DNA from 4 places in the Selenihalanaerobacter shriftii genome. Region 1 is predicted to be linked to each of the others. Evidence: riboswitches for the same ligand, from Rfam matches in the RefSeq annotation. Region 1 holds a riboswitch; each other region holds the start of a gene.
What was found. A riboswitch is a leader RNA that binds a small molecule or an ion and turns the genes downstream of it on or off. The one in region 1 is predicted to bind cyclic di-GMP.

Region 2: another riboswitch for cyclic di-GMP. It lies ahead of B5D41_RS03635 (methyl-accepting chemotaxis protein); the one in region 1 lies ahead of B5D41_RS03400 (HD domain-containing phosphohydrolase).
Region 3: another riboswitch for cyclic di-GMP. It lies ahead of B5D41_RS01850 (methyl-accepting chemotaxis protein); the one in region 1 lies ahead of B5D41_RS03400 (HD domain-containing phosphohydrolase).
Region 4: another riboswitch for cyclic di-GMP. It lies ahead of B5D41_RS14005 (ATP-binding protein); the one in region 1 lies ahead of B5D41_RS03400 (HD domain-containing phosphohydrolase).

The regions. Positions count from the first base shown of each region.
Region 1 is NZ_FUWM01000005.1:198,336-206,078, reverse strand. Features, by position in the region: gene B5D41_RS03405 (methyl-accepting chemotaxis protein) at 1-1,214, opposite strand, end outside; gene B5D41_RS03400 (HD domain-containing phosphohydrolase) at 1,513-2,727, opposite strand; cyclic di-GMP riboswitch class I at 2,813-2,918, opposite strand; gene B5D41_RS03395 (glutathione S-transferase family protein) at 3,110-3,346, opposite strand; gene B5D41_RS03390 (glycine betaine uptake BCCT transporter) at 3,705-5,219, opposite strand; gene B5D41_RS03385 (4Fe-4S dicluster domain-containing protein) at 5,491-5,886, opposite strand; gene B5D41_RS03380 (hypothetical protein) at 5,948-6,253, opposite strand; gene B5D41_RS03375 (hypothetical protein) at 6,361-6,633, opposite strand; gene B5D41_RS03370 (hypothetical protein) at 6,766-7,566, opposite strand.
Region 2 is NZ_FUWM01000006.1:45,388-53,130, reverse strand. Features, by position in the region: gene B5D41_RS03645 (AfsR/SARP family transcriptional regulator) at 1-2,742, shown strand, start outside; gene B5D41_RS03640 (hypothetical protein) at 2,969-3,148, shown strand; cyclic di-GMP riboswitch class I at 3,334-3,427, shown strand; gene B5D41_RS03635 (methyl-accepting chemotaxis protein) at 3,534-5,396, shown strand; gene B5D41_RS03630 (STAS domain-containing protein) at 5,414-5,722, shown strand; gene B5D41_RS03625 (STAS domain-containing protein) at 5,724-6,047, shown strand; gene B5D41_RS03620 (response regulator) at 6,022-6,402, shown strand; gene B5D41_RS03615 (chemotaxis protein CheA) at 6,430-7,743, shown strand, end outside.
Region 3 is NZ_FUWM01000004.1:96,440-104,182, forward strand. Features, by position in the region: gene B5D41_RS01850 (methyl-accepting chemotaxis protein) at 1-1,674, opposite strand, end outside; cyclic di-GMP riboswitch class I at 1,776-1,863, opposite strand; gene B5D41_RS01855 (carbon-nitrogen hydrolase family protein) at 2,186-3,088, opposite strand; gene arcC (carbamate kinase) at 3,107-4,075, opposite strand; gene B5D41_RS01865 (cyclase family protein) at 4,257-5,012, opposite strand; gene B5D41_RS01870 (CaiB/BaiF CoA transferase family protein) at 5,106-6,281, opposite strand; gene B5D41_RS01875 (YlbE family protein) at 6,317-7,567, opposite strand; gene B5D41_RS14210 (hypothetical protein) at 7,637-7,743, opposite strand, start outside.
Region 4 is NZ_FUWM01000021.1:10,728-18,470, forward strand. Features, by position in the region: gene B5D41_RS11125 (PepSY1/2 domain-containing protein) at 1-1,276, opposite strand, end outside; gene B5D41_RS11130 (cell wall hydrolase) at 1,293-1,775, opposite strand; gene B5D41_RS11135 (cold-shock protein) at 1,951-2,154, opposite strand; gene B5D41_RS11140 (hypothetical protein) at 2,309-2,491, opposite strand; gene B5D41_RS14005 (ATP-binding protein) at 2,611-4,977, opposite strand; cyclic di-GMP riboswitch class I at 5,093-5,186, opposite strand; gene B5D41_RS11160 (AzlD domain-containing protein) at 5,298-5,600, opposite strand; gene B5D41_RS11165 (AzlC family ABC transporter permease) at 5,603-6,310, opposite strand; gene B5D41_RS11170 (cytochrome c3 family protein) at 6,606-7,743, opposite strand, start outside.

The sequences.
Region 1 (7,743 bases):
GAAGCAGATAGTTCTTCACTATATGCTGATAGATCTTCAATTGTATTAATTAAATTAGCAATCATATCTTTTAGACTACTCTGCATGTCATTAAGTGCTTGACTTAAGCTACCAATCTCTCCATCTAATTCATTATCAAGTGACTTAATATCCAAATTACCTTTAGCAATCTTTTGTGCAAAATCTGTAGCAGCAATTATTGGTTCTGTAAATCTATTAGAAAAGATTACTGCTATTATTATGATTATAATCGCTGCTATCAAGACTATCCCTAGAACTAATTTATATATATTACTTAATTTACTGGTTAGCTCTGACTTCTTCATAACTGATATAAACTTCCAACCAGTCTCAGGCGATGTATATACATTCATTAAGTAATCCTGTTGATTCATTCTTGTTTCAAAATTACTATTCTTTAATTTTGATATATTATTTAATTTATCTACACCTAACTTCTTTATGCTCTTAAAATTTAACTCTGGACGCTTCGGATGAGCTAAAATAGTCCCATCACCAGTAGTTACAATCATATAACCGGTCTTACCTATTTCTATCTCTTTTACCATATTAGTTAAGCCCTTTAAACTAACATCTAATCCTTGAACACCTATTATTTCTCCTGCTTTGTCTTTAATAGTTGTCACCGTACTTACAATTACTGCATCATCAGCTGCAAAATAATATGGTTCTGTTCTAACTACTTCACCTTTATTCTCCATGGCAGTCTTATAAAAAGGCCTCTCCCTTGGATCATAATTCTTCATAAGAGAATTAGCAGGCCACTGAATATATCCTCCATTTTTAGTGGCCATATATACATATGCTGATTTAGGATGAGTTTTAGCAAAATGAAGAAACTTTTTATAAATCTTAGCTTCAACACCTCCATTCTGTAATGGAGTCATATTTAATTCTTCTTCAGTCGTTTTATTCATATAAGTAGTTATTGTCTCATCTGCCTGTTTGATAAAATTATTACTTGCTAGCATTTGACAATTCTCTTTAACAGTTTCAAAATATAGATTAATAGCATTATCTACTTGTCTAATTTCTTTAGTGGTAGATTGGACAAAATTCTCTTTTAATACAGATTCTATTTTGTTAATTCCTAAATAACTTAATATAATTACAGGCACTAAAGAAATTAATAGTAATAAAGTAATCAACTTATTCCTAAGACTATTATTAAAAAATGACATTATTCTTTTCATATATTATCCCCCTATAGAAAATTATAAGTCTCCCCTTGCAAAATAAAGCTAATATCTTAATATTAAGATATTAGCTTTATGCTTTTAAACTTCAAAATCTTCAACTATTTTCTGTAATTCCTGAATAGAAGAAGCTTTTTGTTGAATATGAGATGCTGTAACCTTTATATCCCTCCCCCTTAACTTAAGCAACCCTATTATTCTAAACGCGATGATTATATAATCTTGATTAGTGTAATGGCTTAAAAGAAAGCCCTAAAAAATAGGACTTAATAAATTATAAAAAATTAATATAAATTTATAAAGCAATATTAAAAATATCTTTATTGTCTAAAGCTTTAATAAACACCTTGACTAACTCAGGGTCAAATTGACTCCCAGCACAAGCCTTTAATTCACAAACTGCTTCATTTTTGGAAAATGGATTTCTATAAGGTCTTTTAGACGTCATCGCTTCAAACGCATCAGCAACAGCAATGATTCTTGCTATTATAGATAATTCACTTCCTTGGAGCTTATCAGGATAACCATTTCCGTTAAAATACTCATGATGATGGCGAACTCCCAATATTATTTCATCACTTAAATCGACTTGTTTTAATAAATTAGCTCCAATTATTGGATGCTTTTGTACTTCCTTATACTCCTGGTCAGTCAATGAAGTAGGTTTATTTAAAATATTATCAGAAATACCTACTTTCCCTATATCATGTAATAACGCAGCGTATCTTAAATTATACATAGACTTTTCATCTAAACCAAGCTCTATACCGATTGCTTTTGAATACATTGCCACATCTTTACTATGTTTTGAAGTATATAAATGTTTTAATTCAATTATCTTTGAAAAAGTATCGACTAAATTAGAGTTTGAGTCAACTACTAATTTACGTCTATTTAATATTAACTGGTTTTCAATAGCTTTAGTCGTAGATATTATTAACCCTAAACTATATGAATTAGAATTGGATAATGGAGTTATCAAGCTTAAAACTCCTTCAATCTGATTATCATCATTGTGTATTGGAGAGCCATAACAATTCCAATTATGAAATGATCTATTATAATGTTCTGGTCCTTCAATCTTGATTGGTTTTTGTAATCTAATACTACAATCAACACAGTTATTTCCCATTTCTACTTCCGAAACTTGTACCCCTTCAGTAATATCTAATTCATTTAAATGTTCCTGCATTTCTTGATTACCTGCTATTTCTATAAGATAACCTTCACTATCAGCTAATATTAATAATGATTTTGAATAATCTATTTGAGAAAATAACTGCTTCATTAAAGGCTTAGCAGCTTTAATTAATTCTCTATTATTATCCTTTAACCCATTTAGATCTTTAGTAAGTAACTGCTGTACATTTAACCCATCAATAGGAGCACCTAACTCCTCACACCGTTGCCATGCCTTTAAAACCGTCTCCCTAACCGTGATACTTACCTTCTGTCCTGATGTGAATTCTTTCCAAGCTAAAAATGTCCTCTTCAGATCATTACCATTCATAATACATTTCCCCTTAAACCTTTTTAAATTAAAAAACCCTATTCCTCATAGAAGAATAGGGCTATCCCTGATAACCTTTATTACCTTCGGTAGCTTAACGATCATAGCATGATATTATTAATAGTCAAATACCATACCTTAGATTTAGAGCTTTGCGACCTCACCTTTCAATAAGTGTGCCTTTTTCGAGGAAAAATGCTAATAATATTCTTTGTTTTTATAATAAACACAAAATTTAACTATTTACAACATATTATATCTTCTTCCATATTTAATGTCAAGGGGACATTTGTCCATAATATACTATAATATACCAGTATTCCAAATAGTTATTGTAAAAATCATACAATGAAATTAATCATTAAAATATATTTATTATTAATTAATTACCATACTGCTCATCTAAATATTCAACTATTCTACTAGAGTCATATACTACAGTCCCATCATTATCTTCTAAAACTGGTACTAGAATTTGACCAGTTAACTCTTTTACCTTTGTTCTCTTATCTCTATCTCTAGGAGTTTCTATAGTTTCATAATCTAACCCTAGCTCATCTAGTTTATTTCTCACCTTTATACAGAATGGACATGTTTCAAATTGATATAATTTCATCATCATTCCTCTCCTCCTTATGTAGTATAATTTAAATATCTTTTTTATTTTATTCCCTCTTTTATATAATACTATAAATTTTTTTAATCTCCTATTAAAAAACCAAAATATTAATATCTTATGATAAGAACACAAAAAGGTCATATTGAACAAATCATCTTATATATTAATCAGTTATTTTAAATATAATGCAGAAATTATACTATAATATTAACTATTATTTTCCATTGTATAATCATGTTTAATTTATAATCATGATTGACATTTAAATGTAACTATGCTATTATAAGTATAAAATATAAAACCCAAGTATTAGCTAGCTTTATAAACTACCTAATACTCGGGGAGCTATTAAATATATTTAGTTAACAACTTCTTCATTTCTAAGAGCTTTAATTAAAGAAACCATACCAAATATCATTACAAATACAAATGGAAAGGCAGCTGCTATCGAAGCTGTCTGTAACATAGATAAGCCACCAGCTAACATAAGTGCTAAAGCTAATGAGGATTGAATTGCCCCCCAAATTAATTTTCTTTTGGTAGTTGGGTTTAAATCTCCATTAGATGACATCATACCTAACACAAATGTAGCGGAATCAGCAGATGTAATGAAGAAAGTACAGAGTAAACAGATTGCTATAAATGATATTAAACTACCTAAAGGATAATTTTGCATAACAACGAAAAAAGCTGTTGGAGTTGATTCTATAGCTTTACTGGCAATTCCTGTCCCTAAATTAATACCTAGAGAACCGAATGTAGCAAACCAAATAAATGATGCTAGTGTAGGAGCTAATAGAACTCCTCCGACGAATTCTCTTATGGTCCTACCTCTTGAGATACGTGCTATAAAGGTGCCTACAAATGGAGCCCAAGCAATCCACCAAGCCCAATAAAAGATAGTCCAGCTGCCATACCAGCTACTATCACTAAATGCTCCAATTTGTAAACTATCTTTAATAAATGAATTTAAATAAGCACCTACCCCTTCAGTAAATGCATTGATAATCAATACGGTAGGACCAATAATAATTGCTGCCACTACTAAAAGAACAGCTAAGGTTATGTTCGTATTTGATAAAATCTTAATACCTTTATCTAATCCACTAACTGCTGAAATCATAAATAAAAGAGTTACTACAGCTACAATGATTATCTGTACTAAACCAGTCTCTGGTATACCAAACAAATGATTAAGTCCACTATTGATTTGTAAAGTACCTAAACCTAAAGAAGTTGCTACTCCTGCTACAGTTGCAAAGATAGCTAGAATATCAATAAACTTACCAATACTCCCTGAGGCTCTCTCCTCTCCAATTAACGGAATAAATATACTACTAGTCAACCCTGGCTTACCTTTTCTAAACTGCATATAAGCTAAAGCTAACGCAAAAACACTATAATTAGCCCAAGGGTGTAATCCCCAATGAAAAAAGGATTTTTTTATTGCAAAATTTGCAGCAGCTGTTGTTCCTCCTTGAGCACCTAAAGGCGCCATATAATGATTTAAAGGTTCTGCAACTCCCCAAAAAACAAGTCCAATTCCCATACCTGCACTAAATAACATAGCAAACCAAGAAATTATGCTATATTCAGGCTCTGCATCATCTGGCCCTAATTTAATACTGCCATATTTACTAAAAGCAATCCAGATCGAAAAAACCACAAATGAAAACATAGAAGTTAAATAAAACCAACCAAATTTACTTACTAAGAAGTTAAAGATTGAATTTGCCGTATTTTCAAAATTTTCTGGCATTAATAAACCCCAAAAGACTATAGCAAATACAATACCCAATGAAATATAAAATACTTGATTCGATTCTTTCTTATTATCTCCTAATCGATCAATATCTTCTTTTTGTACTGTCATGTAGATATTCCCCTCCTTGGTTTTACTGACTTCTCTACTTCTCTAACTGATAACAGTAACTAAATTTAAATTAATTAACACCCCCAGTTTAAACTTTAAAGTACTCCTAGTAATATATTATTATAAATGTGATTATTTGTCAACCATGTTTATTTATTAATTATGATTATTTAATAAACTTGATTATAGAGTATGTACATAATAAAAAACCTAAGACTCCAATAAGGAACCTTAGGCAATAAGTACATAATATAGGTATAGTTATTATAATTTATTGATCTTGATCATTTTTTCTCTTAGGACAGTGAGCTTTCTTTTCAAATCTTCTATTAATTCGAGAGGTATTCGGTTCAACTCCTTTTTCTCTAGCCATTTTTCGCAGAACTTGCATTATCTTTTTCATATTTATTCCTGAAGGACATTTTACTTCACATTTATCACAAGTTCCACACATCCAAATAGCTCTACTATTTAATACTTTATCTTCTAAACCATCAATTATTTGTTCAATTATCTGTCTAGGCGTATAGTCAAACCTATCACTCTCTTGACACATCCCCCCACACTTATAACATTGTAAACAATTACGTAATGTACTATTACTTCCTTCTTCTACTCGTTTTAATAAATTATTATTCATAGTATCGGTATCAAGTTTATATAACATTCTTTCTCCCCCCTCCCTTCTTTAAAATCAGGATCTGCTTCTTCTTTAATACTAGTTAACTTCATTTTTGGGTAGCTATCTTTACTCCTTCTAAAGGTCTTTCAACATTTTCTGCAATTCTATCTTTAAGTTTATATAATAAAGCACCTATATGAAAGATATCACTTTCACCTTTATACTCACGCCCCATCATATTTAGCATCATGTTAACACTTTCTCGCACTTCTTCATTCCCGTTCATGAAATGACCAAACTCATTTAAAAATGTCCAACAACCATTGCAGACTGCACAAATATCTAAGCCTTCTTCTTCAGCTAAAGAAATATTTCTAGCTACAGCCGGCATAGAAGCTGTCGGTGATGCCACATTAGCAAAGGTTACAAACCCTCCTCAACATGTTTGATCTTCAGATTCAACAAGTTCTACCCCTAACTTACTTAAGACATCCCGTGTACAAGATTCAATACAATACGTTATTTATTAATTCTCTTAAAGCCATTATTAAGACATTTCCCTCTACATCCTGTAGCAATAACTCTACCGGTTTGTGGATCTTCTAAAAAAGAATCTGAATACTTGCACTTATCACAATATTCCAGATTTAAGATATAATTAACTCCACCACATTCCGGACATAGATACTCTTTAACATTTGGAGGGGTTTTAGATTCACCTTCAACAATTACGTCAATAAATTTAGGTCGTAATTTTTCAATTAATACACCACAACTTTTACATTGAAACAATTCGCCCATCTCCTTTCCTGTTCCCTGCGGGAGGGGGTTGAGTAGTTAGAAAATATTCCATCTATATAATTTTGTTTTCCAAATTTATTATAACTTATATTTTTTATGCTGTCTGTGATATAAATCAAGCTTTTAATCTATTTTAAGTTGATAGTTATAAAAATTGTAAGTTAAGCTATTCCGTGAATCTGGCATTACACTTTCCATACGTACCTTTTCTAATACTTTTAGTCCTTTTACATCTTGATAATTAATACTTGCATTTAATTGCATTGATTCATTATTCAAATGCGTTTGATAGCCTTTAAGCAGTAATCCTTGTTCTGTTATTATAAATTCAGGAATGATTTTTAATTTTGTATCATCAGTGGTTATTAAAACTTCTGTTATACGTAGCTCTTTATTTAACAAAGCCGTAGCTTCTGCTTTTAATTCATGAATAGTAATCTCATATCCATCTTTAGTCTTCTTAATATCATACTTTTGACTATTCTCTTCAAATACTGGTTCAACAACAAATCCTCTCCAAATACTAATAAAACTAATAATAGATTGTTTAGTACCAAGAATCATCTTCTTAAACCCTATATCAAAATTTAGATTACCAGTACTTTTATATGTAGAATTATCTATTCCAAATTTACCATTATCATAATTTAAATAGAATTCTAAATCATTAACTGCTTTCTTTGTTGAATCATCAAATCGCCCTTGTAAGGTAATTACCTTTTTTAAATCAGCAATAACATTATTCGTAAACGTACAATTATATTTTTGTAACCCTAATCTTCGCAAGCTATAATAATTATAATTAATTTTTTGAAGAATTTGTTGATTTTCATTGGCATAAACCAACGAAGAATAGCCCCCAACAAATATAAATGTTAATAAACCTAAAAAGACTAAATAAATCATTATTTTTTTAAAATTCACGTTATTTCCCCCTTATATTTTTATTCCATTGCCAAAACATAATTTGTCTTTTATCTCTTCCATTAGTTAGAATATGTCTCTTAATCAACTTTTATCGTAATAATGACGATAAATATTTTTTATAATTCAATCATAATAATTACTTATTCCAATAAGTAATTATTGCTCATAAATATT
Region 2 (7,743 bases), on a different contig from region 1:
CTTAGTTATTTTATAGAATCACTTTTTTCTTCACTGCATTTAGTAATTTTAAGTAGGCAAAAGGTCCAATTTCCTAAATTATCTACTTGGCAGGTAAAGGGGGAAGTAGCAATAGTTAAAGAGAGAGATTTTATATTAGATCAGCAACAAGTAGAAGAATTGATTTCAGTACAATATGACCTTCAACTTAATACTTCTGAGATAGAAAAGATAATTAAGACGACGGATGGATGGTTGCTAGCTATTGATTTAATGGCTAGAAAATTGAAAGAAGGAATGAAATTAGAAGAAATCTTGTCTAAGGAAGATAATACTTTTGAGATGATTTTTGATTATTTAAAGTATGAAATCTTAGATGATTTAAATCATAGGTTGAAAGAGTTTTTATTGAAGACTGCTATATTAAAGAAGTTAGATGTTAGGATTTGTGATCAATTATTAGATATTGATAATAGCCAAATGATATTAGAGAAATTAGTTACTAAATCAAGTTTTATTGAAAGAATAGATCAAGGTCAATATCGTTATGGAAAACATTTTCATGAAGCTTTAAAAACGAGAACGGATAAAGTATATGATCAAGATGAATTACATGATAAGGCTAAAAAAATTTATTTAAAGAATAATTATTTTGACGAAGTTTTATATCATAGTCAAGAACTAGAAGAAAATGATGAAATAGCTCAATTAGCAGTTGCACATAGTAAAGAATGGTTAAAAGATAATGAATTTGGTTTATTACGAAAATATTTAACAGCTTTATCTGAGGAAGCATTCCATGCTTATCCATTATTATTAATCTATAGAGGAAATTTAAATTGTTGCTTAGAAGAATTTGAATTGATGATTGAGAATTATCAACAAGCAAAATATATCTTTCAGCGACAGAATAATAATGAAGGTATAGTTATAGCTTTAATAAGACTTACTAGATCATATTTTTATATAAAATCCACTAAAGGTTTAGATTATTTTCAAAAATTAAAGGGATATAAAAGAGAATTATCAACAGACCAAAAGGATATGTATACATATTTAAAGATTAAGAGTAAACTTATACAAGGTGAGGTTAAAGAAGCAGATAATTTAGTAAAAGATGTTCAAATTAGTGATAAGTATTATAATAGTTTAAAATCTAGTCTTGCTTTTAGAAAAGGTAATTTAAAGGAAGCTTTAAAGTTAATAAGAAAAGTAGGAGATTTTAATAAATATTTTTGGAATTCGATTTCTTTTCATAATAATCCGCTTTTTTATCCTATATTATATCATTTATTTAGAGGTGAAGTTGATGAAGCCCAGACGTATATATGGGAAAAATTAAAATCATGTAATGGAATTAATAAATCATTACTAGAATCATATCTAGTATTTAGTTATCGTTTATCTAGTGCTCATCTGATAGAGTATTATAATAAAGAATATATTCATATATTAGATGCTATAAATAAGCTATCTTCTCCTTTAGATTTAACTTGGCATAAGTTCGAAGTATTAGCACAATTAGTTTCTTTCCAAGCATTCTATGGGAATATAGAAGAAGGAATAAAATATGGCAAAAAAGGTTTAACGTATGCTGATGAACAAAGAGATAAATTTGCTAAAGGTATTCTGTTACGAGGACTTGGTTTTAACTATTACTTTAATGAAGAATTAATGAAGGCAGAAAATCATTTTAAAAAATCTAGATATATTTTTATAAATATAAATAATAAATTACAATTAGCTTCTTCATTAATGTGGCTAGCATTAACATTATTTAAACTTAATAAAGAAGTTGAGTTTGAAATTATTATGAGTAAATTTTTACAAATAATCCAGGAGAATTCATATGAATATCTTATTTTAAAGTCATCATTAATTGGTACTAGTGACCCTAATTATTTTATTCCTATTTTGATAGAAGCTCGTAAGTTGAAGGTTAAATCTGACTATGTTAATAAATTATTAAATGAACTTGGTTTATCAAAATTAAATAGGCATCCGGGGTACCCTTTAAGGGTCCAAGCTTTAGGTGATTTTAAATTATTTCGTGGAAGAGAAGAAGTTGTAGAAGAGGATTGGAAAAGAAAGAAAGCTAAAGAGCTTTTTAAATTATTCTTAGTTAATCATAAAAAATTAATTTCTAGAGGAAAGATTTGTAATTTATTATGGGCAGATAAAGCGATTGAGGCAGCTAAAAGAAGTTTTAATGTAACATTAAATGCATTGAATAAAATTTTAGAGCCAACAAGGTCAGCACAAGAAGAACCATATTTCATCATTAGACAAGGATCTTCTTATGGCTTAAATATAAGTATTGCTTATGATTATGATGTAGCTCTATTTGAAAAGTTGTTTAACAAAGGCAAGAAAGCAGATGAATATATAATTAGGATAAACTATTACCGCCAAGCTATTAATCTATATAAAGGTGACTTATTACCAGGTGATTTATATCAAGATTGGATTACTAAAGAAAGAGAAAGATTCATGAGTTTATTTTTAGATATGGCTGATGAATTATTAATATATTATTATCAGAATAGGGAATATGAAAAATGTATTAAATTAACAGATAGAATGTTAGAGATTAATAAACACTTTGAACAGGCATATTTTTATAAAATGAAAAGCTATAATCAAATGGGGCAACGGTCTTTTGCAATTAAAGCTTATCAGAGTTGTAAAAAAGTTTTAAATGAGGAATTAAAGATTAATCCTAATTCTAGGATAGAAGAGTATTATAGGTCAATAACTTTATAGTTTGAATATATTAAAGGAGTCATCTTATTAATAAGATGACTCCTTTAATTATTTATTTAGGTATGTAAGTACATTGTAAGTGAGATGTAATCAGTTAGAAAGGTTAATATGTTAAAATATAGTAGAATAAGAATTATATTAAAGGAATTGGAATAATAAATGAAGAATAAAAAACTATTTGTCATTTATATATATAGGCTAAAAAGATTTTGAAAGGAGAAATGGTTTGAAACCAAATAGTAGTGAACTTAATGAACTGAATATGACACTAAATAAAAAATTAGTAAAATTATCTAAGTTAGTTGAAGTAAAGAATGATTTAGTAAATAAAGAAATCATAAATTTGAGCAAAGAAATAGATAAAATAGTATTAAAGATACTTAATAAAGAAGGAAAAAAGAGATAATAGTCGAAATAACTAATATAATATACAAGAAATATACTTTATATATAAATGCATACATAATAAGCTTATTAGCGACAAATTTTTTGTATAAACTTATATAATTTATAACTACATAATATTTTATAGGATGTTTTTTATATGATATTGCATGTGCGACAACTCACAAGATTAATAATTAAAATTTTCCGTGAGAAAGGCATACCTTTTGTAAAGAAAGGGACGCAAAGCTATGAGTCTAAGGTATAGTTGATTTTATACTAAGACTGTCTGGCTTCCATGGGATAGGTGTAACAACAAACCTTATCCCTAATTAGGGATAAGGTTTGTTGTTTTTGGCTTTTATCATATATATTTAGAGATTTAAATTAGTTAGGGAGGTGATAGCTTGGCTAAATCTAGTCAGGTATTTCAAAACATAATAGATGACTTAAATTATAGTTTGAAGCACAACATAGAATCTTTAGAAGATATCATTGATAAGACTGAAGACTTCTATGGATTGATTTCAAACCGATTACCTGAGATTGAAGAGAATATAGATGAAACTATTGAGGAAACTAAATTATTAATTAATTATTTTATAGAAACTGATGAACCTGAATCTGAAATCGATACTAACTTTCAAATGAATGAGGTGTTAGAAAACTTAGAAGAGAAGATTCATCAGGTCTATGATTCATTATCAGCTAGAGATAAAGTATCTGAGATATTAGATGATTTTATAATGGATAATGATGAAGAAGAAGCTCAATTCATGGAAGTATTAAATTTAATTGAAGAGTTAGAAGAAGTATTAAGTGAGCTAGAAGACCTTTCAATTAATGCTATTATAGTTTCAGCTAAGGCTGGCAAAGATGGGGCAGGCTTTAGAGTGATCTCTAATGAGATTAATCGTTTAGCTGCTAATATTAAAGATAAGTATGAATTTATTGAAGAGAGTATATTAACTTTACAGAAGTGGTATCAAGGGTTTACAGGTGATTTAAATGAGTTAGGAACAATTGAAGAAAATATTTCATCTAATTACCGAATGGAAATTAAAGAGATATTTGAAGATATATTAGATTCATTACAGACTATTGCAGATATGTTAAAGGACTTTATGGGACATATTCAACAATCTGTAGAACCTATCTACGATATTATTATTCTAGCTCAAAATCAAGATATAATTAGACAGAATTTAGAGAACTTAATTGAAATTATGTTAAGTACTCAACAAGAGATTAAGGATTTTGAGGTAGCTAATAGTGAAGAGGAAGTTATTTTAAACAAGTTAGTCTTTATTACTGAAGTGTTAAATTTATCTAAAAAATTAATGAATAACATTTTGAAGCAATTACACGATTCATTATTCACGATTCAAGAAGAGTTTACTCAGATGAGTTCTGATTTGAATGAGATTAGAGAGGATGGGGAGCAGTTAAGTCTCTTTTTTGCTGGAGGTTCTAATGGATCTGGATCGACAGATAAGGTTAGTTTAGAATTGATTTATCAAAGATTAATTGATTTTATTCCTAAATTAACAAGTGAATTAGAGGGAATAGAAGATAGATATTCCCATTTAATCAGTGATAAAGCAGTGTTTTATGAAAATATGAATAAGATTCAAGATCAATTCTCAGATATTAGTGGGGTTGCAGGTCAATTTAATAAGATTAAACTTTTGGCTAAGATTGAATTTACCCGGATGTTAGGTACTAAGAAAGATTTTGCCAAAGATATTGAATCAGCAATTAAAGATTTCATTGACTCTAGTAAATATAATCAACAGGCATATAATGACTTAAAAGAAAATTTAGAGACTAATTACAGTCAGTTTATAGATATATCGGTAGAAGTTAAAAATAAGATTAATCAATCTACCCAAACTATTGCAGATTCAGAAGAAAAATTATTATTAACTAAGCAGTTAATTAAGGAAGCTATTCAAGCTTTACAGCAATCTATTGATGGTTTAGTCTGTGAAATAGAGACAGTTAATCAGCAGATAGATGAATGCTACACTTTACAAGATCAAGGAGAAGAAATTATTGATTCTTTAGAAGAGTTTGAGTGTAAAGCTTTACAATTAAAAGAAGATTATTTAACAAAAATAGGTCAAGATGATTGGGTAGGACATAATGAAAGACTACAGGAGTTAATGAATGAATTTACTAGTTATTTAGAACGAAAGACAGCTCAGGAGGAAATTACTGATTTAGAGATAGATGTAGGTAGTGAAGGAGGAGAACTAACATTATTTTAAGAGAGGAGGTAGGATTAATGAGAGTTAAGGAATCACAGGATGAGGTAATGATTTACATAGAAAGTAAGAATATAGATATTACTAATTCTAAACAATTAAAAGAGAAGATATTTTCATTTATTGACCAAGGGATTAAAGAAATCATTCTAGATTTTTCTGAAGTGCAGATGATTGATAGTTCTGGTATAGGGAAATTATTATTAAGCCAAAAAAGATTGAGTGAGGTTAATAGTAAATTATCTTTAGTTAATATTAAAAGTGATTATATAGAAAAAATTATTAAGTTAATTCATCTAGATGAAGTTATTGAGGTGAAGGAGGGATAATATGGTTGCTGATTCAGCAATAGAACTACAGATTCCGGAAGAGTTAACTATCTATACTGTACAATCTTTTAAAGATAAGATTCTAGGCAGATTAGATATTAAAGAAGATTTAATTTTAAATTGTCAAGATATGAATATTATTGATGGAGCAGGTATTCAATTATTATTATCTTTAGAAAAGACAGCTTTAAATGAAGAATTTAATATATTCTTTAAGAGTCCTACAGACAGTTTTAAAGAGAGCTTAAAGTTAGCAGGAGTTAGTGAACTATTCAATGTAATTGAGGAGGAAGTGAATGATGGGCAAGAAGATATTAATTGTTGATGATTCAAGAACTGTTCGTTCTTCAGTTAAGTATACTTTAAAAAAAGAAGGGTATGAAGTTATCGTAGCTAAAAATGGAGAAGATGGTTTACAAAAGTTAAAAGAGAATGATTCACCTACTGAAAGGCCAAAAATGATTATTACGGATGTTAATATGCCAAAAATGGATGGTATTACTTTTGTACAGGAAGTTAAAAAGGATAGCAAGTTTAAATTTATTCCTACTTTAATTTTAACTACAGAGTCACAGGCAGAAATGAAGAAGAAAGGTAAAAAAGCAGGAGCAGCTGGATGGTTAGTGAAACCGTTTGAGCCGGAGCAGTTAATTAGTGTAGCCAAGAAATTTATTAGATAAGAAAGCTAGATAGAAAGGAGGGGCAAGATGAGCGATGAGAATTTAATTAATATTTTTATTGAAGAGGCAGAAGAGCTTCTAGCTAATTTAGAGATTGATTTATTACAATTGGAATCTGAGCCAAATAATCATGATTTAATCAATAGAATATTTAGAGCAATGCATACTCTTAAGGGGAGTGCTAGCTTGACTGGATTAGATCAAATAGCAGATTTTGTTCATCATGCTGAAGACTTATTAGACAGACTCAGGAATGGTTCTTTAAATATTAATTCAGAGATAATTAATTTGCTTTTAGAAAGTCGAGATTTAGTTGAAGATATGGTAAAGTCTATTATTGAACCGAAATACGAATTTGATGTAGCAAACGTACAAGAGGTAAGTAAATCATTACAATATTTTTTAGGTATTGATGATGAGGATGAAGTAGTATCTCATGCCAAAGTAAAAGGTAGCAGCATAGATGAAGAAAGAGTTTATAAAATAAGTCTTGATTTTAATTCTAACTTATTCGTAACAGGGACTGATAATTTATTATTAATTAGGGAATTAAGTGATTTAGGAGAAGTTCTTGATAGAAATATTAATCTAACTAAGATTCCTGATATTTATAATCTTGATCCAGAAGAGTGTTATATAAAACTAACGTTACTAATTAAGACTAAAGAGCCTATTGAAAAAATTAATGATGTATTTATCTTTATTGAGTTTGATAATAAGATAGAGATAGAAGATATTACTGAAAATTTCACTCAAGGTTTAGATTTAACTTTAGCTGATAAAAAGACTGGAGAAATATTAGTAGAGAAAGGGATTTTAGAGGAAGAAGATATTCAAGAGGCATTAGCTAAACAGAAAAAAATTGGAGATGTTTTAGCAGAGGACGGTAAAGTCAATAAAAAACAAGTAGAGAGTATAGTTAAAGAGCAACAAAAAAGTCGAGAAATTAAAGCTAAGAGTACAGTTAAGGTTGATACTGATAAATTAGAAGCATTAATGAATTCTATGGCAGAATTGATCATTTCTCAAGCTAAAGTAAGAGAGTTAGCATTAAAGAATAATGTAAATTCTAATATGAAATTAGTAACCTCTTTAGATGAGATGGATAAACGAATTCATAATTTACAAGAAGAGATTATGAAAGCAAGGATGGTTCCAATCGGAAATACATTTTTGCGTTTTAGAAGATTGGTAAGAGACTTATCTAAAGAGCAAGGAAAAGAAGTTGATTTAGAGATTAAAGGTAAAGAAACCGAGTTGGATAAAACTGTTATTGAGAAGATTGGGGATCCATTAAAGCATATGATTAGAAATTCCATTGATCATGGGATTGAGTTACCT
Region 3 (7,743 bases), on a different contig from region 1:
ATCAGATTCTTCAGTACCTATAGTAATTTCACGCATATTATGTGTAGCACCTTTTACTCCATTAATTATATCTTGGATTTTTTGCGTTGAGGTCGCACTCCTTTCAGCTAACTCTCTAATTTCATCAGCCACTACTGCAAAACCTCTACCTTGTTCTCCAGCCCGTGCTGCCTCAATTGCAGCATTTAAAGCTAATAGATTCGTCTGCTCAGTAATCTCCATAATTGTATTGGAAATTTCGCCAATCTGTTCAACTTTATTTTCTAAATTCTTCATGGATTCAATCGCATCATCTAAAATCCTATTACCATATTCAATCTTTTGATCTGTATTCTTAATTTCAGAAAATGTTTTTTCTCCTGCTGAATATATATCATGGGAACGATCAGATAATTCTTCAATAGTAGTAGAAACCTCTCCAATGACTTTACTGACCTCACCTATTGAATCTCTAGATTGATTAGTATTCTGATTAACTTGCGTCACACTCGCAGTTGCTTCTTGTAAGACTGTCTCTAAATGTTCAGCATTTTCATAAATATCTTTGATGATTTGACGAATAGTACTCAACATATAATTATAAGACTCACCTAATTCACCTATCTCATCTTCACTGTCAATTTCAATCTTCTGTGAGAAGTCTCCAGCTGCTACTGTCTGGCTAACTTCTACTAAATCTAGAATTGGTCCTGTAATTCTCTTAGCAAAGAAATTAATAATTAAACCAGCAATCAATAATAAGATGATACTAATCATAATCACCCTATTTCTAGATTCATTCATAGCTGCTGCAGTTTCATTGAAATCAAGACCTATCCTTAAAGCCATTCCATTATACGGAACTATTATTTCATAAATGTAATCATTCTTTAATTCCAATAACTGAGTCTTATATTCTCCATTTTTAATTACTTGCCCTAGCATACCTTGATTCTTTTTAACATAATTCTTTAATTCTGCCTTGAATTTTTTATAATTACTGCTACTCTCCGTTATTTGTAAGTTCTTATCTATAATTGTTATGTAAGAGATTGCTTCTTGGCTACTGACTTGGTCTATAATCTTTTGTAAACCTATTTTCTCATTCAGAGTAGTTAAAACACTAGCATCCATCCCTACTTGAACTATACCTGGTTTATCTAATCTACCGACTCCAACAAACTTAAATAAAGTATTATCTACATCACGAACCATAGCTTTTTGAGCTACCACTTTATCTGGATTATCTAATATCGCTCTAAATGGATAAGCTTGTGCCTCTGGATCATCTGGAAAAGTAAACCCTAATCCGTCTGTAAAATTAGTTAAAGTTACTGTTCCATTGCCATCAGTAATCCAAAATTCATCAATCCCAGTCTCTTTAGATAATTTAATTAGATCTTGATTATTAATATCACCTGCTGCTACTAAATTAGCTAATAATTTAGCTTCAGCTATCATATCTTGTTCTAATACATTTTCAGCTTGTTTATAAGCAGTTTCAGCATTCATACTACTAGTCTTAATTATATCTGCTAATACTTCACCTTGCCTTCTAAAATTAGCCATCGTTTCTGTATGGTTTTTATAAATAAGATAGCCAGAAATAGTTGTTACTACTAAGACTAAAATCACCATCATTAAAGCTACTAATTTAAATCTTAAATTAGAACGTAACTTCTCAACTAAATTCATACTTATTATCTCTCCTTACTTGATAAATAAAATTAATAAAACCCTACCCTCAATTAATAAAAGAGGGATAGGGTTAATCCACTTATAAACCTATCATCCCCTCCGGCAGTCTGACAATCATAGCATATATTATACCGTAGATTCAAGACTTTGCGACCTTACCTTTCGATAAGCGTGCTATTTTACCAGGGATATTTTAATTTATGTAAATTATATTTACTACTCATATGTAGTATTATTATACATATAGTCTAATTTTGTAGTAATTTGCCTTGTAATCTTAATTATATCAGTTGTCTCAAATACTGTCAAGGTAACATAAATTATCTTGATTAAATTATAATCCATTATATATAATAAAAAGAGGTAGCAATTAATCATTTTGTAATTTATTAATAAAGTTGCAAGGGGAAACTACAAAAAAGGGGGAGTTGCTACCTCTTTAAATTTATCATCTATTAAATTAATTTTAAGGGGTTAAAATTATTAATCAATGGTTATTTATTTCTACTTACTTATTTTCTGTTTTCTTATAAGGGATTCGTTTAGACGGTTCGAACTGACTTTTTGCCTCTTTTAAAATTTCTTCATACATACCAATGTTTCTATCTTCTAAATGATCAAAGATCATAGGGGATTTAGTACCGAAACTTACATTCTTAATAGGATCATTATCTAATTCGACAGCAATAATTTCTTCAACGCCTCGGGCTTGAGCTAATTTCTGTGCGATTGGACTTACAATCATACTATGACCAAAGTTATAATTATTACCAGCGTCAGGTCCGACAGCATTTACACCAATCATATATACATGATTGTCATATGCTCTAGCTTTATTTGTCATTTCCCAAATATCAAAGCTTCTTAATAAGGCTGATGGTCTAAGAATTACTTCTGCTCCTCTAACAGCTAACAATCTACTTAATTCTGGGAAATCACCATCATAACAAAGGATCATTCCAATCTTACCTAATTCAGTATCATATACTTTTGCCTCTCCACCCGGAGTAGCCCAGCCGCCTCCAGCTAATCTTTCTGTAGGGAAAGGATGAGTCTTACGATAAACTCCTACTACTTCGCCATCAGGTCCAATTAGAGCTGACGAATTATAAACAACACCTGGTTCTTCACCACATTCATAAGTTGGTAAAACAACATAAACTCCATGTTTTTTAGCAGCTTCTGCTACTGGATCAGTTACTTTACCTGGAATAGGACTTACTAATTCATATAACTCATCAGCTGACATAGCAGGATCAAATCCTGTAGTTATACTCTCAGGAAAAACGATCAATTCAGCTTCATATTCATCTACAGCTTTATCTATCCATTTAACAACCTTATTTAAATTAGCTTCTACATCATTAGGTTTAACAGCGATTTGTACACCTGCTGCTACAAAATTTTTCATATCTATTCACTCCTTAAATTATGCTATCTGATTAACAGCATCTTTATCAGCACAGATTTGTGTTCCAGTCTTACCTTCAATAGCTTCTAAAGCTTGGTCTAAAGAAGTAATAATAGCTCTCTCTCCACCATTCTTCACAAAGTCCACTACAGCTTGTACTTTAGGTCCCATGCTACCAGTACCAAAATGACCTTCTGCTTGGTATTCTTCCATCTCGGCGATAGTTAGTATACCTAAATTCTCTTGTTGTGGAGTACCAAAATTAATTGCTACATTTGGTACATCAGTTAAAATCATCAAAATATCAGCATCTACCTCTTCAGCTAATTTACGAGTAGCCAAGTCTTTATCAATAACTGCTTCAACACCAGATAGTTGTTCGTTCTCATCTTCAACTACTGGAATTCCTCCACCTCCAGAAGCTACAACAACATTGTCATTAGCAATTAATTCTTTGATAGATTCTGTTTCTACAATCTTTTGTGGTACAGGGGAAGCAACAACTTTTCTCCAGCCTCGTCCACTATCTTCTATCCAGTTTTCATCCTTTTCTTCCATAGCCTTTTTAGCTTCTTCTTCAGAATAAAAAGGACCAACTGGCTTAGTAGGATTTGCAAAAGCCTCATCGTCTTCATTAACAACTACCTGAGTTACTGTAGTAAGCACATTCTTATTAATATCTAATTCTCTAAAAACATTTCCTAAAGATTGTTGTACCATATAACCAATTTGTCCCTGAGTCTGTGCCCCACAAATTTCTAAAGGCATAGGTGGTACTTCATCACTACCAGCTTCATGCTGAATTAAAAGACTACCTACTTGCGGACCATTACCATGACTAACTACAACCTCATAGCCACTATCAATTAACTTAGCTATCTGTTCACAAGCATTCTTAACATTAGCTAACTGTTCATCAGCAGTGCCTTCCTGTCCAGCCTGTAAAATTGCGTTTCCTCCTAATGCTACTGCCACTCTCTTCTCCATTATTCAATCACCTTTCCAATTTATGATTTAATATTCTCAAAATTAATAGCCAAAATATATAATCTATTATTTAATTCAAAAGTTAAGTTTAAAAGAGACCAAGGAGGACTGAACTAAAAGATGTAATCCACCTTGGCCTTTTTTAATAGGACTCTAATTTATAGAATATCTTAATTGATTCTTACTCCATTCCGTCAAAAGCAACTACACGAGAAATACTAGATTCACCGTCTACCATTCTCCAAGGGAAACATCCAATAGTAGTTCTTTGATTTAATAATTCATCAATTTCTCCACCCATGTTCTCAACATGAATGATTCCTTCTGGGAATAATTTAGTGTGCATTAACTGACGACCTTCATCAGGGAAAATTTCAGTTAACGGCTTACCAAGCTTTTCTTCACACTCTTCAGCTAAGTCTGGTCTTAACTTACGAATAACTGTATTCATTGGGTGATCTGCAGAACCACAATCAACACCAACCCACTTAATTTCTTTCTCCATACACCATTCAGCAAATTCCATGTTAGGTCCAGGATGCTTGCACATATAAGCTTCTTCATCAGCTTCTTCCTTATTATATGCATAATGATGGTATCCTGTATGGATAATTAAAATATCACCTGTCTTAACTTCTACTCTTTCTTCGATCATTTCTGGAGTATAAATTCCATACTCTCCTACAGCATCGCTAACGTCAACTACTGCTGCTGGTCCAACTAAATCTTCTAAAGGAATACTAGCAATATCTCTACCAGCAGTCCAGAAATGGCGCTCTCCGTCTAAGTGAGTACCAACATGGTTACTAGTTCTAATAATTTGACCATTTACCCTTTCAGTAGATAGTCTTTTGAAATACTTCATTTCAAATGGTTCATAAGTTGGCCAAGGTGGTGTAGAAGTACTTAATGGTTGAGTTAAATCATACATTTTCATTATAAATCGCCCCTTTTAAATTTTTTAGTTTTTATTTATAGATTATTAGGGGAAGATCCTAAAATCTATCCCCTAATCTAATCCGCATAGTAATTAAACCACTTCTATCTTTGGTCTATCTCCATCTAAAAGTTCATCAATAACTTCTTCATTATGCTCTCCTAATTCAGGAGCCCGTGGCTTAGAATCTTCTTCAGGTAAATTAGTCATCTTAATTGGATTACCAGCTACTGCCATGTCTTCTTCATACCCATCTAAGTCAAGTAACATATTCCTAGCTTGTACTTGTGGATAATCGAATAACTTATCAACAGTATTAATAGGGCTAGTCGGTACTCCATGATTATCAATTATCTCTACCCATTCATCAACAGTCTTTTTAGCTAACTCTTCACCTAAGACTTCATTTAATTCCTCGATGTTATCTGATCTATCAGCATTAGTCTTAAAGCGAGAATCATCTATTAAATCTTCACGGCCAATTGCTTCACATAACTTGCCCCATAGAGTATCATTCCCAGCTGCAATTACAAACCAACCATCCTTAGCTTCGAAAGCCTGGAAAGGAGTAATAGATGGATGACGTGCTCCTAATGGCTTTGGTGCTTCACCGCTCACCATATACCGAGCAATTGCATTTTCTAAAATAGCAACCTGACCATCTAACATAGCTACATCTACTTTTTGACCTTCACCAGTTGTATTTCTCTGATGTAAAGCAGATACAATACCTGTAGCAGTAAACATTCCAGCTACTATATCACCAACAGATACTCCAACTCTAACCGGTGATCCATCTGGTTCTCCAGTAATGCTCATTACACCACTAGCAGCTTGAACGATCATATCATATGCTGCTTTTTTAGAATCTGGACCACTATGACCAAATCCTGAAGTGGCAGCATAGATTATTTCGGGATTAATCTCTTTTAAAGTTTCATATCCTAATCCTAGCTTCTCCATAGTTCCAGGTCGAAAGTTCTCAGTTACAACATCAACCTTTTCTACTAACCGTTTAAATATTTCTATATCTTTCTCATTTTTTAGATTCAAAGATATACTTCTTTTACCACTATTTAAACTAGCAAAGTAAGCACTCTCCTCACCGTCTTCAAAGAATGGCCCAAAACTTCTAGCATCATCTCCAACGCCTGGGCGTTCAACTTTAATTACATCGGCTCCTAAGTTTGCTAGCATCATTGTACAATATGGTCCTGCTAGCACTCGAGTTAAATCTAAAACCTTAACTCCCTCTAATGGCTTACTCATTACTTACACCTCCCGAGTATTATATTAATTTAAAATTAACCTCTATATTTCTTAGCAAAAGCTCTTAAAGCATCTTCAAAACAGTTCTTCGGAGGATCTACTAAACCAGCACCAACCTGTCCAACTCCTGGATCCTTATGAGCAATTCCAGTATTAATTGTTGGTAGGATTCCAGTTTCTACAACCTTACGAACATCAATTCCTGTAGCTGTTCCTCTAAAGCCCATACTTGGAATAGTGAATGTATCATTTTCCTCTACACTAATTTCATACATAGACTTAGTGAAGTTAACTGCATCTTCAGGTGTGCCGCCTACAAAACCAACGATTGCTGGTGCAGCCGCCATAGCGAATCCACCAATTGCAGCAGTTTCAGAAATTGTACTGTCTCCAATATCTGGGTTAGCATCGTCAGTGCTATAACCTGGGAAGAATAATCCATCAATTACCTGAGCTTCTCCTGTAAACCATTCTTCTTCTAGTCCACTAATTCTAATTCCGAATTCAACACCATTTCTAGCCATAGCAGTAATAATTGTACTTCCTTCAATACCATGAGCTGCATCCATAGTAGCCTTGCATGCTGGCATTGAAATATTTAAATAAAAGTGTTCATTATCTGCCATGAAGTTAATCATATCTTTAATAGTATCGTTATCTATATCAGTTTGTAATAAATATGGAGTGATCTCTCTAATGAATAATGCACTACCAGCTTTATTACGGTTGTGACACTCATCACCCATATGAATAGCTTGAGAAGTCATATTTTTAACGTTAATTCCGTCTTCCATTAAACTTAAAGCTTCTTTAAGTGCAGGAGCTAAAGTATTTTCAATCCACTTTAACTTTTCAATTACTTCTTCACTATAGGCACCATATCTTAATACTTTACCTAAACCTTCGTTAATTGTACAGAATGCTTTATTTCCTTGATCTTGATTTTCAACAACATATACTGGCATAGAAGCAGAAGTAACTCCAGCCATCGGTCCTACAGCTTGGTGGTGGTGGCAAGGATCAAAAGTAATCTCACCAGAACCAGCTAATTCAACTGCTTCATCTTCGTCTTCAGCTAATCCTTCATAAATCAATGCTCCAATTACAGCACCTTTCATTGGTCCACACATATTTTCCCATTCTACCGGTGGTCCAGCGTGAAGGATAGTCTTTTTAGTCATTTCTGGAATTACATCCCCAGCTGTCTTAATATCAACTAATACAGGTTCTGCATTTTGCATTCTTTCAACTGCTTTTGCATTTGCTTCTTTAATACTAATACTCATTAATATAACCTCCTTGAAATTTACAGTTTAATTTAAATTTATATTTTAAAAATTTAGTCTCAAAAAGAATTAATCCATTAATGAATCTAATAGTGAAGCTAGTTCAGTATCTCCCCCTGCTGGAGGTTCCCAATCCATCTGAACTACATCAACACCTTCTTCTTTTAAACTTTCTG
Region 4 (7,743 bases), on a different contig from region 1:
CATTGATATATATTTTATATTGATCCTTCTTAAGTTGACCAATAAATTCATAGCTTAATACATTTTTTCCTCTGTCATTTCTAATTACTACTAAATTATTTTTCTTTAAGTCTAGGCGTTGATTAACCCTCTTTTTAGCTTCTTCTAAACTTAATTCAGGTTTTAAATTAATAGCTATATTTCTATTAGATAAAAGCTGACGTCCATTAAACCCTATAATATCGCCATTATCTAAAGCGACCTTTACTCTAACTTCTTGTGGATAGATTAATACATTTTTCATCTTTGGAACTAAATTCACTGTACCAATATCTCTCGTCATATCAACTCCTGTAATTACTAAATCATCATAATTATTTTGGTTAACAAAGTCTTGGGCAAACTTTTTAACTTGATTAGAATCTATCTCTGGATCATCATAATCTCTATTTTCTAAAAACCAAATTACTTCGCCTTGAATTCTACTAATATCAAAAATAATTTGATGTTTATTTAGATCTCCTGAATCAGCAGCTACAGTAATTATATTCTTGCTTTCAACTTGATTTTCAGCTAATTTAAAGTTAAAATTTCTACTTCTAGCCCCCAAAAAGTTTTGAGCTATATCTATGGCTTCATTATCCTCAATTTTTTCTTCTTTTACTTTTCCTAACTGCAATAAAAAGTCATCAACTGACTTTTGTGTTAGTTTTAAGTCACCTTGAGTTAGATTTAACTTCTTATCTAAAATTTGTAGACTACTTAAGATTGAGTTACTATCTAAATCTTTTTCTTCTAAGATTATATGTCTTTGCTTTGACCATCTAAATTTTTCTTTTTCAATTTTGTTGTGAACATTTTCTAAATCAGTAGCTGTTACTTTAACCTGCTTATGTAATTGATTAAGAGTATCCCAATCCTTGCTAGATAAGTTCTGATTTATATTTTCTTGAGATAACCTATATGTATAAGTCTCTAACTTAGCTAATAGATTCTTAAGTTCAACTAAAGATGCACCTGCAATCGGTAACTCTCCTAAATCTTCTTGAGCAGCAAAAGCATCTCGCCAGATATTATTTAACTTAACCAATCTACGTTCATTAGATTTAGTTACTAAAGCAGTAGCTAATTCGCCTTCTAAAGAATTAAGATGAGTATTTAATTCTTGAAAAGCATTTCTATATTGATTCTCAGCTTGCAATTCCCATTGGGCTAAGATTCGGTTAGTTTTGAATCCCCAATACCCTACTACTGATAAAGTTATAACTAGAAATAAAATGAGAAAGTTACGTTTCAAAAATATCCCTCCTTCCTTAACGAGCAAAAACGTGCTTACCAAGAGTTCTAATTGTGTCTCTAGAGAAAATCCAATTAGATGTTACTTTTACTGGGTTATAATAATATACCGCTCCATAACTAGGATCCCATCCAGACATTGCATCCATAGTAGCTCTAACTGTTGTACTATTAGGAGTATGATTCCAAATTTGACCGTAAGCAACAGCTGTAAAAGCCCATGGTTGATATATCACCCCTGCTACTGTATTTGGAAACCTGGAATCTTGAACGCGATTCATGATTACAGCTCCTACTGCCACTTGACCTTGATACAGTTCTCCTCTAGCTTCAGCAGAAATAGTTCTTGCCATTAATCTAGTATCAGGAGCTAAACTCCAAAAGTCTGGTGCTTGTCTATTCTGAGTAGGTTTTATTTGATTTCGTAATTGAGTAGTTAGTAACCATCCACCTATGACTAAGAAAAAAATCAAAATTACTATAACCTTCTTTTTTTTCATTTCACCACCTCCACTTTTTTTAATTTTAATTCCTACTGTATATACTTTTTGCGATTTAATTTTTTTTATTCTTAAATCTCTATTTTTATTAAGAATAAAAAAAGCCTAGGCAGATATCTGCCTAGGCTTTGGATTCAATTTATTCTTTCAAGAAGTTCACTAACCAATTTATAGATTATAATTTAGTTACGTTTTCAGCTTGAGGACCTTTTTCTCCCTCAACGATTCCAAATTCTACTTCTTGTCCATCTTCTAAAGCTTTGAATCCTTCTTCTTCGATTGCAGAGAAGTGTACAAAAATATCGTCTCCTTCTTCGCTCTCAATAAATCCATATCCTTTCTTAGCATCAAACCACTTTACTGTTCCAGTTAATGTCACTAAAAATCCCTCCATAAAATTTAAAGATCATATTTTTCGCCAATATTTCTAGAAAACTATTGACCATTCCATAAAATATTGTAACATAGAATAGCTCTTATGTCCAGAAAAATATAAATAAATTATGTTATATAAATTCCATTAATAACTAAAATTAACACTTACCTTTGCAGTTCTTTAATGTAAGATTTAAGCCTTTAGCTACTTCTCCAACTTTCATTGGTTCTACTTCTAATTCTGAAGCAATCTCTTGAGCTACTTCACATTCTAGACTTCCTCTAACACTTCTCTCTTTTATCGCCCTCTTTATAACCTCTTGTTGATTTTTAGCATCCATATGATATATTCATTCCTCCTTGCTATTAGCATCCCTTTTAATTATTCTATTCTTCATCTTTTAACATTTACCTGCAAATTAAGTAAAAAAACACCAAAATGGTAGCTTTTTATAATTCTTTATCTACTTACATCACAGAATTCTATACCTATTCTACTATCAAGACTTTGACTCGCATACCTATAATCCTCTTTTAATTTCTCTTCTGATATTCTTTTAACTGGTAGTTTTACAATGAATTCACTTCCTTTTCCATATTCACTCTCTACTCTAATCCCACCATCATGCATTTCTACAAGTAATTTAACAATAGATAATCCAATTCCACTTCCTTCACTATTCCTTATAAGCGATTTATCTGCTTGTCCATATCTTTTAAATATTACGTCTTGCTTTGCTTCTGGAATGCCTACCCCTGTATCTTTAACTGAAATCATAATATTTTCTTCTTGCTCTTTGATATTAACTGATATTATATCATCTTCATCTGTAAATTTAACAGCATTAGATAAGAGGTTTAACATGATTCTTTCAATATTAAATGGGTCACAAGCTATTACTCTTTTATTAACATCTATATTAAAATGTAATACCCTATCTTTATTCTCTATATAATCTTTAACTGAATCGACTATCTCTTTAATAACCTCTACTATATCATAATCCTGCAAATCTAATTCAAATGAATTATTATTTATTTTATTAATATCTATTAAATTATTTACTAATCTTAAAACTCTATAACCATTTTGATTAATCATATTTAAATATCTATTAATCTGTTTACTTTCTTCTAAATCTGCCTTTTTATTCAAATATAAGTCCAACATCTTTAAGGCAGAAAATATAATGTTTAACGGTGTTTTTAATTCATGTGATAAACTAGCAAAAAATTCAGTCTTCAATTCTTTACTTTTAAGTTCCGCCTTTAATAATTCTTTTTCAGTAATATCTATACCTGAACTAACCATTTCTTGAAAACCACCATTCTTATCTCTTAAAATCGTATTATGCCAACTTATTTTTCGGAATTCACCTTCGTTAGTTATGATTTCACTTTCACAACATTTAATGGCCTCTGGATTTTCATTTATCATTTCAGTAAATAGTGATCTTAATTTTAAATCTCCTTTTTTAACAAAATTATTAAACCAATCTTTACCTATAATTTCTTCTTGAGAATATCCTAGGATTTCACATCCTTTTTTATTAATTAAAGTTACTTCTTTATCTTGATTTAAAACTAAAAATATGACCTCTGAAATATCAAAATATTTTTGTAACTCTTTCTTTTTTTTATATAACTTTTCATTTGTTTCATTCAATCTGGTTACCCTATTATATAATCTATCTTGCATCTTATTAAGAGCTATTGCTAATTCTCCTATTTCATCATTAGAATTTACTTCTAATGATGAAATACTCAACTTATCATCACTAAAATTATTAGAAATATTCTGAGCAAAATTAGTAACTATAGTTAAAGGTTGTAAGCATTTATTAGTTAAAATTATATTAAGTATTATAATAGCAATTACAACTATAAGTATTATCCAAAATATTACTTTGGATATTTGATTTGAAATTTTCATCAACTCAGCCTTTTCAATTATTGATATAAATTTTAAATTAGTCTGAGGAGAAGTATATAGACTGATAAAATACCCCTTATTATTCATAACTGTTTCAAAATTGGCTTTTTGCATTTCCTTTATATTATTTAATTCTTCAATTTCAAGGCTGCTGATATCCTGAAAGTTTAATTCTGGTCTTTTAGGATTTGCTAAAATAATTCCTTCATCAGTAGCTAGAATTATATATCCTGTGTCCTTAATTTTAATATCCTCTACTATCCTTACTAAACTATCTAGTTTAATATCCATCCCTTGAACTCCTATAGTTTTTCCATGATCATTATCAATTGTTGTAGCTAAACTAATATTAAATGATTTGTTGAAAGACTGATAGTAAGGATCTGTTATGATTACATCTTCTTTATTCTTTATAGCTTTTTTATAAAAAGGCTTTGTTTTGGGATTATAATTATTTACATTTACTTTTTTAGGCCACTGTATATAACTTCCATTTTTAGTTGTAATATATACATATGATAACTTAGAATGTGATTCAATGAAATTTTTAAATAGTCTATGAAGCTTTGGATTGGGACTAATCCTTTGTAATGCCTGATTTGTTGATTTATTCACATAAGAAGTAGAAGTTTGCTGGTTAAGATTCTGAATAATAGGATTTGTTGCTAACATCTTACAGTCTTCTTTTAAAGTTTGAAGATATAGGTTAATCATATTATCAGCTTGTTCAATTTCATGAATAGTCTTTTTAATAAAATTATGTTTTATTATTTCTTTTGTTGTTTTTAATTCTAAATAACTTATAGTAATTATAGCTATTGATAATAGTATTAAAAATAATATTATTAATTTATTCTTAATACTAGCTTGTATTTTATTGAAAACACCTTTCATAAATTCACCTCCTTTTTTTATAAATAGAATAAACCTTATTCCTCTTTTAGCATATCTAAGAGAAATAAGGCTTAATACTTCTAAAATAATCTTAACATCTTTAGAACCTATTCCCTTCGACAAGTTAACAATCATAACAAAATCAAAGATCTTGCCTTAGATTTAACTCTTTGCGACCCTATCTTTCAATAGATGTGCCATTTTCGAGGATTAATATAATCTTTTAAAAACAATATTATATTTTAGTAATATTTTCCATATTACTTTATTTATATACTCTAACAGTAAATTCCTGCATTTTTATCTAAATAATTGAATAATCAAAATGTTATTTCCCAGAAAAAGACTCCAAAAATACTACTAACTACTATTAATAATAAATTGATTTCAAAAATAGCTAAACTGATTGCAACTATTCCACCAATAATTGCTGATTCTTTACTTCCAGTAGATGATAAAATTCCCGGAAAAATCAATGCACCTATGGCTGCAAACGGAATAAACTCTAAAAATCTCCGCAAAGAATTAGGTAACTCCATATCTTGTAATAAAACAATAGGTAACATCCGAGGGACATAAGTAACCACAGCCATACCAATTATTAAAACTATTAAATTTTCCATTACTAAACCGCCTCCTTAGGAAAGAAATAGCTTCCAAGTGCCGATGCTAATATAGTTGTGATTACTACTCTCCATCCTGTTGAAATACTGCTAAAAAATGAAGTCCAACTTAAAAAAGTATTAATTACTACTGTAATCAAAGATACAATTAAGATTGCATAAGATTTCTTTAAATTAGGAACTAATATCCCAATGAACATAGCATAAAGAGCAATTCCCATGCTAGTTTGAAGTGTTTGTGGTAATCCCATACCTAAGAAGACTCCTCCGGCAGTTCCTAAAACCCAACTACTATAACTAACTAAGTTTAATCCTAATACAAAATGAAAACTCAATTCATTTTCAGGTCGTAACGATGCTATGGAAAATGTTTCATCAGTAATTCCAAATGCTAATAATGCTCTTAATCCTTTAGGAGTATTCTTTTTAATTCTTTGCGCCATTGATGCTGACATTAGAAAGTGTCTTAAATTAACAATCAAAGTAGTAACTATGATTTGCCAGTGTCCTGTACTTAATGCTAGTAAATTAACTGCTACAAATTGACTTGCTCCAGCAAATACTAATAGTGACATCATAATGCTAATATAATCTGGTACCCCAGTTGATTTTGCCACTAAACCGAAAGTAATTGCTATAGGTATATATCCTAAAGCAATAGGTACTCCTGCTTTAACTCCTGCTTTAAATGATAGATTCTTAGCTGCCATTGACCTTACTCCCTTCTTACTGTTACAATATGATGTATACATGTGCAATATAATCCATGCTTTATATTATATCAAAATATGTTATAGTGCACAAGAATTCAAACAGGAGGTATTCCATGGCAAAAATTAACCTTAAAATCGGTAAAAAACTTCATCATATAAGAAAGCAACTTCAACTTTTAATTTACTATCCTTTTTAAACTTAATAGCATTATTTTAATTTTAATTAAGACCTCCTAAGTGATAATAGGAGATCTTAATCTGTATTACTTTAATTATATTTTTTAATAATTGGCTACTTTACTTGATGAGGATTTCCTTCAAAAGAAGTTGTATTAAGCTTAGGTAATGCAAAATCTCCATTAGCTTTAAAATCATCTTCATAAACCCAGTAAGCAAAATCTTCTAATTCATATCCTTTACCTAATGTAAAATCTTCTTCCACTTGGATATCTTCTATCCTTAAACCCTGTTTATCTGCTACTACCCAATGACTACCACTAACTTTTTCTGTTGGTACTTGTCCAGTATAGGTCCATTGAGACTTATATTTTTGCTGAGCTGTAGCATGACAATCTTGACAAGAACGACCTGGTCCAATAGCATGTGACATCTTGTCCATCTGAAACCATAATAATGATTTACTGCCATTCGGAGCAGTAACAGTGCCAATAGTATAATAAGCATCATGAGAGTTTGGTCTATAATTCTTAATATTTCTAAATGAAACCTTATTTGAAGACTTAAATTCTTTAGAAACATTATTAACTACATGAGGTGTTGGTTTAACCGGAATCCATTGCCCCTCTTGGTCTTTGATTAAAATTGGTCGTTCAGTTGTACCATAATATTGTTTATGTTTAGTCAATGGAAAGGATAATCCCGCTGTCTTGCCGGCTGCTATTACTGTAGCTTGATATCCACCTAATTTTTGAATATGACATGATTCACAGACTAAATTCTTATGTGTAGAATTCTGTAATTTTTTAAACTTATCTTGATGACAATTAGCACAAGTCTCTTCTCGTTCTACTCTTCTAATAGGATTATGTTTATTATTCTCACTACCTTGATGACAATCTATACAATTTAAACCTAGACTATTATGCACATCGGTAGGTAAACCAGCTGGAAAAGCATAATCTCCTCTAATATAACCAGCACCTCGTCTTCTATCTTCTGGCCCTGCATGACAGATAGTCCCTCTGCCTCCACCATAACAGCTAATAGCTGTAGGGGTTTTACTAAAAACATGTACACCTTTCTCTTCTTGCGGCATATAATGGCATCCGTTACAGTCAGCATGACAACGATTACAAGCACGTTGAGTAGCTGATAATCCTTTTAAATCTAAATTAGATGCTAGCTGGTCATTAAGGCGTTCTTGATTATTCTCTGATTGATAGACTTCAGAAAAACCTTTATCTAGCTGT